2 regions of the Undibacter mobilis genome follow, and region 1 is predicted to be linked to the other one. Evidence: riboswitches for the same ligand, from Rfam matches in the RefSeq annotation. Region 1 holds a riboswitch; the other holds the start of a gene.
What was found. Region 1 has a riboswitch for thiamine pyrophosphate ahead of DXH78_RS19625 (hypothetical protein). Riboswitches for the same ligand answer to the same signal wherever they lie in the genome.
Positions count from the first base shown of each region.

Region 2: another riboswitch for thiamine pyrophosphate. It lies ahead of thiM (hydroxyethylthiazole kinase); the one in region 1 lies ahead of DXH78_RS19625 (hypothetical protein).

Region 1 covers NZ_QRGO01000001.1:2,079,925-2,085,817, forward strand. The annotation lists gene DXH78_RS09890 (hypothetical protein) at 1-51, opposite strand, end outside; gene DXH78_RS09895 (hypothetical protein) at 119-556, shown strand; gene DXH78_RS09900 (hypothetical protein) at 638-859, opposite strand; gene DXH78_RS09905 (hypothetical protein) at 988-1,392, opposite strand; partial or broken gene thiC (phosphomethylpyrimidine synthase ThiC) at 1,638-3,530, opposite strand; gene DXH78_RS19625 (hypothetical protein) at 3,527-3,943, opposite strand; TPP riboswitch at 3,939-4,037, opposite strand; gene DXH78_RS09915 (hypothetical protein) at 4,183-5,649, shown strand; gene DXH78_RS09920 (YMGG-like glycine zipper-containing protein) at 5,668-5,893, opposite strand, start outside.
Region 2 covers NZ_QRGO01000001.1:2,437,459-2,443,351, forward strand. The annotation lists gene DXH78_RS11445 (c-type cytochrome) at 125-574, shown strand; gene DXH78_RS11450 (c-type cytochrome) at 700-1,617, shown strand; gene DXH78_RS11455 (DMT family transporter) at 1,686-2,633, shown strand; gene DXH78_RS11460 (Lrp/AsnC ligand binding domain-containing protein) at 2,644-2,886, opposite strand; TPP riboswitch at 3,044-3,156, shown strand; gene thiM (hydroxyethylthiazole kinase) at 3,144-3,950, shown strand; gene thiE (thiamine phosphate synthase) at 3,973-4,632, shown strand; gene thiD (bifunctional hydroxymethylpyrimidine kinase/phosphomethylpyrimidine kinase) at 4,629-5,438, shown strand; gene DXH78_RS11480 (TRAP transporter substrate-binding protein) at 5,435-5,893, shown strand, end outside.

The DNA of each region.
Region 1 (5,893 bases):
CTCCTCCGTCAGTTCGATCCAGCTTTCCGACAGAACGACCCAGCCGATCATGTGGCCTCACAACCTAATTGAAACATACTCAATCTGGGGTTGAGTTAAAAGATGAAAAGCCATATCCTTGCGAAGGGACCGGCTGCATGTTTCCAACGAACGACTGCCCTCGATTGCCGCATGGCAACAGGCCATCGACGCTGAAGGCTTCGATCTCAAGCTGGATCCGATAGTGGAATTTCTGACGGCGAGCGGCTTTCCTGCCGGCGACGTTGCGCGGCAAGCAATCTGGTTTCGAGAGCTATCACGAAATCCGCGCGAACTGATGGAGACCTACGCGGATGATGTGCCTTACTTCACCTCCTGTCCGGCCTGGAAACATGCGCTCAGTTTCCGATGGGGCAGCCTGGCGCACGAGGGCGTTTCCGTCTTCATGGCGGCGGTGGCCAATGCGAAGGCGACGGGCGGAGTCGTGTTTGATCCGCAGGAGAGCAGCATCCTGACGTTGGATGAAATGCGCGCGCTTGCCGGCGTGTTCGAGAAGCTGGCGCGAGAAGAAAAATAGCCGAACTCTATCGAGCGTAAGTTTCCGTAAGGCAGGTTAGCCGAAGGCCAACCCGCCCTACAAAGTCATAATAACAATCGGTCAACGATGTGGTCCAATGTGGAACTGCATCTTTGTTGCGGCCCCGTCGATATAGGTAAGGGGCCGCCAAAGATAATAGAGCGCGCTCCCATAACCCTGCGGGAAGATCACGTAGGTCCTGCTATCGCGCGCCCATACTTCCGTATTGAAGTGGCGGAAGGCGACGTACGTACCGACGTAAACCACAAGCGCGATGATGATCCAGCGGGTCGTTTGTGGCATGATGTCTCTGACCTCAAAGAATTACGACAACGCCCTGTTACTCTCCTTTACAAGCGCCGCATTTTTCGCTTGATGCTCGACTTCCGACGGCGAGACCGAGGACTTCGGCGCGGCGTTCGTCTCCTCCATCACCTCGACCCAGACGTGACTTGCCACAAGCGCCGCACGAACGGGATCGCGGCAATGATAAGAACCGGACCGTGGCCGCGCCAGAAGCGATGCCATTCCTCGGCGTTGGCGGGTAACTGTTCGCCTTTGCCGTAGCGCCACGCCGCGAGATAGAGCGCGCAGCCGACAATTACGAAAGCAGCATAGATGAGAAGGCTCCAAGGGGCGCGGGCTAGTCCGGCCATGGCGTCGGCCAAGATTAGATAGCTAATGACCGGGACTGCGACTATCGTGCCGAAGAACAGGCTGAGCGCGATACCAAAACTCAGGTCGCTGCAGCCCATTTCAAATGTGCATGATGTCTTTAACGTGCTGATCGTCCAGAAAGCGACCAGCATCAAGAAGATCATTGCGGCTGTGCGCATGGAGCGGGTTCCGTGAATGAGACGGTGGCTGTGGCGCGGACGTGGGTCGGGCCGGCGCAGCGTAATCCGCCGTCCGCGCAAACAAAAGGCGGGTTACGCCGTCGGCTAACCCGCCCTACGAATCAAGAGTCTGGGTCCCCGCTTTCGCGGGAACGAACGGAGACGGTGTCTTACGACAGCGCTTTATTACTCTCCTTCACTAGCCCCGCATTCTTCGCGTGGTGCTCGGCTTCCGACGACGAGGCGGCCGCCTTCGGCGTTTGGACCTTGTCGGCGTCAACATACACTTGCTGGCCCATGGCGTTGAACTTGTCCGACATCTCCTTCATGCCGGCTTCGGCGGTGGAGAGTCCCAGCGCCGCCTTTTCGTTGTCGCCGAGTGACGCCGCATAATCGCGCACGTCCTGCGTGATCTTCATCGAGCAGAACTTCGGCCCGCACATCGAGCAGAAATGCGCCACCTTGTGCGCTTCCTTCGGCATCGTCTCGTCGTGATAGCTGCGCGCCGTATCGGGATCGAGGCCGAGATTGAACTGGTCCTCCCAGCGGAAGTCGAAGCGCGCGCGGCTGAGTGCGTCGTCGCGCAGCTGCGCCGCCGGGTGGCCCTTGGCGAGGTCGGCGGCGTGCGCCGCGATCTTGTAGGTGATGACGCCTTCCTTGACGTCGTCGCGGTTCGGCAGGCCGAGATGCTCCTTCGGCGTGACGTAGCAGAGCATGGCGCAGCCGAACCAGCCGATCATGGCGGCGCCGATGCCGCTCGTGATGTGGTCGTAGCCCGGCGCGATGTCGGTGGTCAGCGGCCCGAGCGTGTAGAACGGCGCCTCGCCGCATTCCTTGAGCTGCTTGTCCATGTTGATCTTGATCTTGTGCATCGGCACATGGCCGGGGCCTTCGATCATCACCTGGCAGCCCTTCTTCCACGCGATCTGCGTCAGTTCGCCGAGCGTTTCCAGTTCGGCGAACTGGGCGCGGTCATTGGCGTCGGCGATGGAGCCGGGCCGCAGCCCGTCGCCGAGCGAGAACGACACATCGTATTTGCGCATCAGGTCGCAGATTTCATCGAAGCGCTCGTAGAGGAAGCTCTCCTTGTGCCGCGACAGGCACCACTTCGCCATGATCGAGCCGCCGCGCGACACGATGCCCGTCACGCGGTTAGCGGTGAGCGGCACGTAAGCGAGCCGCACGCCGGCGTGGATGGTGAAATAATCGACGCCCTGTTCGGCCTGCTCGATGAGCGTGTCCTTGTAGACTTCCCAGTCGAGCTTGGTCGGGTCGCCATTGACCTTTTCCAGCGCCTGATAGATCGGCACGGTGCCGATCGGGACGGGGCTGTTTCGCAGGATCCATTCGCGCGTGTTGTGGATGTTGCGGCCGGTCGACAGGTCCATCACCGTGTCGGCGCCCCAGCGGATCGCCCACACCATCTTCTCGACTTCCTCTTCGACGGAAGAGGTGACGGCCGAGTTGCCGATATTGGCGTTGATCTTCACGAGGAAGTTGCGGCCGATGATCATCGGCTCGAGTTCGGCGTGGTTGATATTGGCCGGGATGATGGCGCGGCCGCGCGCGATCTCGTCGCGGACGAATTCCGGCGTGATGAAGGCCGGCACCGCGGCGCCGAAGCTCTCACCGTCGGCGATCGCGGCCTGCGCGCGGTCGAGCATCGCCTTGCGGCCGAGGTTCTCGCGCTCGGCGACGTAGATCATTTCCTTGGTGATGATGCCGCGCCTGGCGAATTCATACTGCGTCACCGGCGCGTCGCCGATGGCGCGCCACGGCTTCGGCGTGTTCGGGAAGTTGCGGGCGAGGTGCTTGCCGGTGGCGTTGCCGTTGTCGACTGGCTTGATCGGCCGCCCTTCATATTCCTCGACGCCGCCGCGCTCCTTCACCCATTCGATGCGCGCGCGCTTGAGGCCGTTCTCGACGTCGATGGCGACGTTGTCGTCCGTGTAAGGCCCGGTGGTGTCGTAGACGGGCAACGGCGGCTCGCCGGAGGCATCCGAGAGCTTGATCGCGCGATGCGGCACCTTGATGTCCGGCGCTGCGGCGGGGTTGGTATGCACCTTGCGCGAGGCGGGCAGGGGGCCGGTCGTGACCTTCGGCGTGACGAGATCGGCGGCGGTGACGGGCTTGTTCATGACTTCAACTCCCTGCGCTGGCTCTGCGGTTGTTCGGCCACATAAGCCTTGAATGTGAGAATGCCGCCGACGACCAGAAAGATGATCGCCAGCACGGTAACGACACGCGGATTGCTCGTGGCGCCGATGAAGCGGACGAGGTCGGGTGCGAAAATGCGGAACACGCCCATCACGGTCAGCAGCCAGCCGAGCGCGGTGATGAGGCTGCGCCAGTCGGCGGTCCAGCGCGGATGCGCGTTGAGAATGGCGAGGCCCGTCGCCAGGCCGAGAATGCCCGACAGCGCGACCATCGCGCTGTTGCCGAGCAGCTGGCGACTGATCTCGTTGTAGGCCGCGCCGTTGATGAGCGCGCCAATGCCGAGCACGGCCATGACCGGGCCGGCGATTCGGGCAATGGAATATGAAGCCTGCATTGGCGTGTCCTGTCCCTTCGCCGGCATGACCCGGATCAGGTTCAAAGGGACTCTCTCAGCCCGGCCATGTCGCCGGGCACCCCTCGGAATCCGCGTAATCTAGGCTCGTTCGGGGCTGTGTCAATCGGCTGAAGCCTTTGTTCCAGGCCATTTACTCTCGGTTATCGCTTCGCGGATTTAATGGCCTCCGTTCGCCCGCGCTCGCATGGCGGGAGCTGACGCTTTCAGAGGGCCTTGCCGTGGTCTTTCCATCCGCCGACGCCAAGCGTCCCGGGTTTTCCGCGCTGCGCGCGGTTCCAGCCTCTGTGGCTTGGCCCGTGGCGGTGGCGTCGCTGATGTATGTGATGTTGCTGGCGCTGGGCGGCAAGCTGCTCAACGACGCCGACACCTACTGGCAGATCGCGCTCGGCGACTGGATGATCGCCAACCGCGCCGTGCCGCATGTCGATGTCTATTCCTGGACGATGGCGGGCGAGCCGTGGATCTCCAGCCAGTGGCTGGCGCAGGTGATCTTCGCCGCGGTTTACAACGCGGTCGGCTGGAGCGGCGTCGTCGCGATCAGCGCGCTGGCGATCGCGTCGGCCTTCGGCCTGCTGGCTTATCATCTGATGCGGCATCTTGCCCCGATGCCGGCGCTGGTCCTCACCGTGGCCGCCTTCGTGCTTGCCGCGCCGCATATGCTGGCGCGGCCCCACGCGCTGGCGCTGCCGGTGATGGTGCTGTGGGTCGCGGGGCTGGTGCGCGCCGCCGATGAGAAGCGCGCGCCGTCATTCTGGCTGCTGCCCCTGATCGCGCTGTGGGCGAATCTGCATGGCGGCTTCACCTTCGGTCTGTTCCTGATCGCGCCGGTCGCGCTCGAGGCGCTGATCAATGCAAAGGCGCAGGAGCGGATGCGGGTGGTGCTGCGCTGGGCGTTGTTCGGCGTTGCCGCGCTCGCCGCCGCGTGCATCACGCCCTACGGGCCGGAGTCGATTCTGGTGACGCGGCGCATTCTTGGCCTGGGGCCGGCACTGGCGCTGATCGGCGAATGGCAGCCGGAAAATTTCGCCAGGCTCGGCGGTCTGGAAATCTGTCTGCTCGCGGCGATCGGCTTTCTGCTCTATCGCCGCATCACGCTGCCGCCGGTGCGCATCCTCGTTGTGCTCGGTCTCGTGCATATGGCGCTCAGCCAGTCGCGCAGCGGTGAGATGCTGGGCCTTGTTGCGCCGCTGTTCCTGGCCGCGCCTTTGGCGCCGCAACTTGGCGGCCGTGCCGCCGGCGATGCGAAGCCGCTCTATACGGCCGCCGCCGCGGCGCTCGTGCTGTTCGCCGCGGTGATGAGCGTGGTTCTGCCGCTGTCGCTGCGTTACTCACCGCGCGCGGAGGTGTCGCCGGCCGGCGCGGCTGCGGCGGTGAAGGCATCCGGCCGGACGCATCTGCTCAATTCCTACGACTTCGGCGGCTATCTGATTGCACAGGGCGTCAAGCCGTTCATCGACGGTCGCACCGAGCTCTATGGCGCAGATTTCTTCCTGCGCCACGATGCCGCGGTGAATCTCAAGAATGTCAGCGTGTTCTACGATCTGATGCGGGCACGCGATATCGACGTCACCTTGCTGGCGCCGTCGACGCCGGCGGTCGGTCTGCTCGACCGTATGCCGGGCTGGACGCGCGTCTATGCCGATGACACTGCCGTCGTGCATGTGCGGACGGACGCCGCGCGCTAGCCGCGGCCGTTGCGCTGCTCAGTAGCAGTAGTTCCGCGACACGCGGTGATAGCTGCCATCACGATGTTTGCGCCAGCAGCGACCGTCGTACCAGTAGTAACGGCCGCGGGGCTCCATCTGCGAACCGATCGCGGCGCCGGCAGCGGCACCAATGATGCCGCCGGCGACAGCGCCGCCGGCCTTGCCGGTCGCAGCGCCGCCGACGACTGCGCCGATACCGCCGCCGATGATCGCACCGCCAATG
Region 2 (5,893 bases), 360 kb from region 1:
CGAATGCGCTCAGTTCCGCCGGAATATGTTTCGCAAATCCGGGTTAGCTAAAGCGCGTGCCGGCAAACCTTCGGCGCGATCGTTACATGCGCAACTATGCGCGCCCATCCACGAGGGGGACTAAATGAAGTTATCATTGTTCTGTGCGGCTGCGGCCGTGGCCTTGGTATCGGTCGCTACCACAGCGGTCGTTGCCCAGCAGGATCCGATTGCCGCGCGCAAGGCTTTGATGAAGGAATCCGGACAGGCCACCGCTGTGGTCGTCAAGATGACCAAAGGCGAAACGCCATTCGACCTGGCGGCCGCGCAAAAGTCGCTGAAGACCTATCAGGACATCGCCGCCAAGATGCCGGCACTGTTCCCCGAGAGCTCGAAGTCCGGTGGTGAGACCACCGCAGCCCCGGCGATCTGGGAGAAGATGGACGACTTCAAGGCGCGTTTCGTCAAGTTCGGCGAGGATGCCAAGGCGGCGGAAGCCTCTGTCAAGGATCTCGATTCGCTCAAGGCGGCTGTGGCCAACGTCACCCGCAACTGTGGCGGCTGCCACGAAGCTTACCGCGTCAAGAAGAGCTGATGGTCTTTTGCTGATCGGCCACGTGGCCTTTGATTGAAAGGGCGGTGTGCCTTGCGCGCACCGCCCTTTCTCTTGAACCGCGGTCGCGGTTAGACTGGTCGCAACGACCGATGGGACATTCTGACATGGCGCGTAAACTGATTGGACTCTTCCTTGTACTCGGCATCGCCGCAATGGCGGCTTTCTGGTTTGTAATCGCGCCGAAGACAGAGCCGGCGGACGCTTTTGCGACGCCGTACAAGGCCGATCTCGCCAATGGCAAGACGATGTTCGACGTCGGCGGCTGCGTGTCCTGCCACACCGACAGCAAGGAGGATCGGACTCGCCTCGGCGGCGGCGTGGCGCTGGGCTCGCCCTTCGGCACATTCTACACGCCGAACATTTCACCCGATCCGGATGACGGCATCGGGCGATGGAGTGAAGCTCAATTCGTCAGTGCCATGCGTTACGGCACGTCGCCGCAAGGCACGCATCTTTATCCGTCGTTTCCATACGCCTCCTATCAGCGCATGAATGTGGACGACGTGCGCGACCTATTCGCCTACATCAAGACGCTGCCTGCGGTGAAGGGCAGGGCACGCGGTCACGACCTGCCATTCCCGTTTAACATCCGTTTGCTGCTTGGCGGTTGGAAGCTTCTTTACCTCGATGACAAGCCGTTCACTCCGGACCCTTCCAGGGACGCGCAATGGAACCGCGGTGCCTACCTTGTCAACGGACCTGGCCACTGTGCCGAATGCCATTCCCCGCGCGACATGATGGGTGGCATCGTTGCAGCAAAGCGTTTCGCCGGCGGTCCCAATCCTGAAGGCGAGGGTTTTGTGCCCAACATTACGCAGCAAGGTCTTGGCTCGTGGTCGGACAAGGACATCGCAGAGTTCCTGAAATCGGGTATGACTCCCGAGTTCGATTCCGCAGGCGGCAGCATGGCTGCGGTCATCCGCAATACGGCGCAGCTCAGCGACGCCGACCGGCTGGCGATGGCGGTCTATATCAAGTCGCTGCCGGCGGTCGCCGGCCCGCCACGGCCGGCGAAAAAGTAAAAGCGGGGCAGCCCGCGCGCTAAAGAGGGGCGACAAGACCGGCGCGGAGAGTTATGGAGGGGTTCTCCATGCATCACCCGTCGCCCGATCTCCTCAAAGCCATCGGCTTCAAGATTTTCTCCGCACTGCTGTTTGCTGCGATGTCCGCGCTCATCCGGCAACTCGGCGAAACCGTGCCGGTGGGGCAGATGGTGTTCTTCCGCTCGGCCTGCGCAATACCTCCGGTGCTGCTGATTTACGCTTTCCGCGGCGAGATCATGACCGCTGTGCGCACCAACCGCATCTTCGGTCATCTTGGTCGCGGGACCGTCAGTGTTTGTGGCATGTTCTCGAATTTTGCCGCGCTGGCGCGGCTGCCGCTGGCGGATGCCACCGCTATTCAGTTCGGCTCGCCCCTGATCACGGTGGCGCTCGCCGCTCTTATCCTCAAGGAGCGTGTACGCGTCTTCCGCTGGACCGCAGTCGTTGTCGGCTTTGTCGGCGTGATTGTGATGCTCATTCCGAATTTTGATCCGGGCCGTTATACTGCGGTCGGTGTAGGTGCCGCTGCGGCGGTCGGCTCGATATTCGCGGTCATTGCCGCCTTCTGTAACGCCGGTGCCGTGATCCAGACGCGGCGGCTGACGCAAAGCGAATCGACGTCGTCGATCGTTTTTTACTTCTCGCTGTCCTGCGCCTTGGTCGGCGCGGCGACGCTTCCCTTTGCCTGGTACACGCCGACCCGCGAGGAGCTGATGGCGCTCGTCGCCACCGGCATTCTCGGCGGCATCGCGCACATTTTTCTGACCGAGAGCTACCGTCACGCCACCGCGTCGGTGATCGCGCCGTTCGACTACACGTCGCTGATCTGGGCGCTGCTGCTGGGCTACTGGTTCTTCGGCGAACTGCCGAGCACGCTGGTCTATGTCGGCGCGTCCATCGTGGCTGGCGCCGGGCTGGCGGTGCTGTGGCGCGAGCGGCGCCTCGGTATTGACCGGGCCCCCGAAGCCGAAGGCCCGCGGCGGCCGGAAATTTGACGTTACAAAGCTACGCGGTAAATGCCTTAAAGGTGATGATTGTGTAGGTGTCCTTGATCCCCGGGATGCAATGCACCTTTTCGTTCACGAAGTGGCCGATATCGATCTTGTCGTCCACGTAGAACTTCACCAGCAGATCGTAATCGCCGGCGGTCGAATAGATCTCCGAGGCAATCTCGGCCTCCGCCAGTTCGTTGGCGACCTGATAGGCCTTGCCGAGCTCGCATTTGATTTGGACGAAGAACGGGGTCATTGCGGTGGGGTCTCCGGGGTGCCGGGGCGTTTCCTGCAACACAGCAAAATCGCGCCAGCCTGGCAAGGTACCGGTTTGGACACCGGTTTTCCCGGTCTTCCGGCCGCCTGATCGAAGCGCTCTTGCCTTGCTGCGCCAGTGCGTCTAGGTATCGTTCAGCGATCTCGTGGGGTGTCCGGCAACGTGCCGGACTGAGAGGCCGGAAGTCTGGCCAACCCAACGAACCTGATCCGGGTCATGCCGGCGGAGGGAGAGAGATGCAGGAACCGATAGCCCCACTGCGCCAGTTCACATCGCCTGCGGAGTTTGTCTCCGCGGTCGCGGCCGTGCTCGAGCGCGTGCGCACCAAGGCGCCGCGCGTCCACTGCATCACCAATTCTGTGGCGGAAAACTTCACCGCCAACGTCCTCCTCGCGTTGGGCGCCGTTCCCTCCATGACCTTGTCGCCGGTGGAGATTGGCGCTTTTGTCGCCCGCGCCGATGCCTTGCTGGTCAATCTCGGCACGTTTGGCCGCGAGCGCCGCGAGGCGACCTCGATCGCGGTCGATACCGCGAACCAGGGCGGGTTACCGTGGATTCTCGATCCCGTTTTTGTCGATCGCGCGCCGCCGCGGGCAACTTACGCACAGGATCTGCTGTTCCTCCGCCCCACGGCAATGCGGCTGAACGCGGCCGAATTTGCGACGCTTGCCGGCGCCGGCGACCAACTCGCCGATCTGCGCGCCTATGCACGCGAGCGCGATATCGCGATCGGCCTGTCGGGCGCGCGAGACCTGATTGCCGACGGCCGGCGTGCGGTCACGCTCGCCAATGGCGATGCGATGATGGCGCGGATCACAGCGATGGGGTGCGCCGCTTCGGCAATGGTCGGGGCCTGTCTGGCCGTCGAGAAAGATGCATTTGTCGCGACTGCGGCGGCGCTGACGATTGTCGGTGTGGCCGGTGAAATGGCGGCGGAAACCGCGCGGGGCCCGGGCAGCTTCGCGGTGGCGATCCTCGACGCACTTTATTCCATCGATAGTGACACGCTCGCGGCACGGGCCCGCGTCACTGTGACCGAGTAACGATCTGCAAAGGTAGCGACCGATGACGCTCGATCTTAGCCTCTATGCCCTTGTCGATCCGGCGGTTGCCGGCGGGCGTTCGCTGCCCGGCCTCGCGGCCCTGATTGCCGATAGCGCGACTTTGGTGCAGCTCCGCGACAAGCATGGTTCGACCCGTGTCATGATCGAGGAGGCGCGCGATGTCATGGCGGTGTTGCGGCCGCGCGGCGTGCCGCTCCTGATCAATGACCGTATTGATGTTGCGCTCGCTTCCGGGGCGCATGGCGTGCACATCGGCTGGGACGACATGGATGCCGTTGATGCGCGCCGTCTTCTCGGCAAGGATGCGATTATTGGCTTGAGTATTAAAACGGCTGAGCAGGCGGCGGCCGCGCCGCTCGATCTGCTGAATTACGTCGCCATCGGCGGCGTTTACGCGACAACGTCGAAGGACAATGCCTCGACCCCGATCGGCACCGATGGCTTGCGCGATCTCGGCGCCGTCATACGCGCCCGCAAGCCGGGCTATCCAATTTGTGCCATTGCCGGGATCACCGCCGATAATGCCGGCGAGGTGATTGCCGCCGGTGCCGATGGCGTCGCGGTGATCTCGGCGCTGTCGCTCGCGCTTGATCCGGCCGATGCGGCGCGGCGCTTGCGTGCCGCGGTTGACGGTGCGCTTGCCGGGCGGAGTGGGGCATGACACCGGTCGCGCTGACCATCGCCGGTTCGGATTCCGGTGGTGGCGCCGGCATCCAGGCCGACCTCAAAGCCTTCGCGGCCAATGAGGTGTTCGGCACGTCGGTCATCACCGCACTGACGGCGCAGAACACGCAAGGCGTCTCGGCGATTCACGACGTGCCGTTGGTGTTCATAGCGGCGCAGATGGAGGCGGTGTTCGCCGACTTCGATGTGGCGGCGGTCAAGATCGGCATGCTGTCGCGCGCCGAGACCATCCGCATCGTCGCCGCCGAGCTGCGGCGCCGCAACGCGCGGCACATCGTGCTCGATCCGGTGATGGTCGCGACCTCCGGGGACCGGCTGCTGAGCGAGGACGCCGTCGCCGCGCTGCGCGGCGACCTGATGCCGCTCGCCGAGATCGTCACGCCCAATCTGCACGAGGCCGCGGCGCTGACCGGCCGGCCGCTCGCGCGCAACGAGGCGGAGATGGAAGCGCAGGCGCGCGACATCTTCGCCTTCGGCCCGCGCTGGGTGCTGGTCAAGGGCGGTCACGGGGACAGCGCCGAAGCCGTCGATCTGCTGCTCGGCGGCGACGGCGCGGTGACGCGGCTGGGGGCGAGGCGCATCGACACCCGGAATACCCACGGCACCGGGTGCACCTTGTCCTCCGCCATCGCCGCGAACCTCGCCAAGGGCATGGACCTGATCGCCGCCGTGCGCGCCGCCAAGGATTACGTCACCGGCGCCATCGCCGCCGCCGACGCGCTCAAGGTCGGCCACGGCCACGGCCCGCTCAATCACTTCTACAAGTTCTGGAGACAGCCATGACGACCCGCCGCCAGTTCACGCTCGCCGCCGCCACCGGCCTTGCCGCCACCGCCACGCTCGCCGCGCCGACCATCGCCCGCGCGCAGACGGTGAAGTGGCGCATGGTGACGTCATGGCCGAAGCGCTTGCCGGGCCCGGGCATGTCGGCCGAGCGCGTCGCCGAGCGCATCCGCACGCTGTCGAACGGGCGCCTCGACATCAGCGTCTCCGCCGCCGGCGAAATCGTCCCCGCCTTCGGCGTGCTCGAGGCGGTCGGCAACGGCGTCGCCGAGATCGGCCACACCGCTTCGTTCTACTGGCAGGGCAAGATGGCGGCCGCGCCCTTCTTCACCACGGTGCCGTTCGGCCTGACGCCGGCCGAGCACGTCGCCTGGATCGACGCCGGCGGCGGCCAGGCCTTGTGGGACGAGTTGTACAAGCCCTTCGGCGTCAAGCCGTTCATGGGCGGCAACACC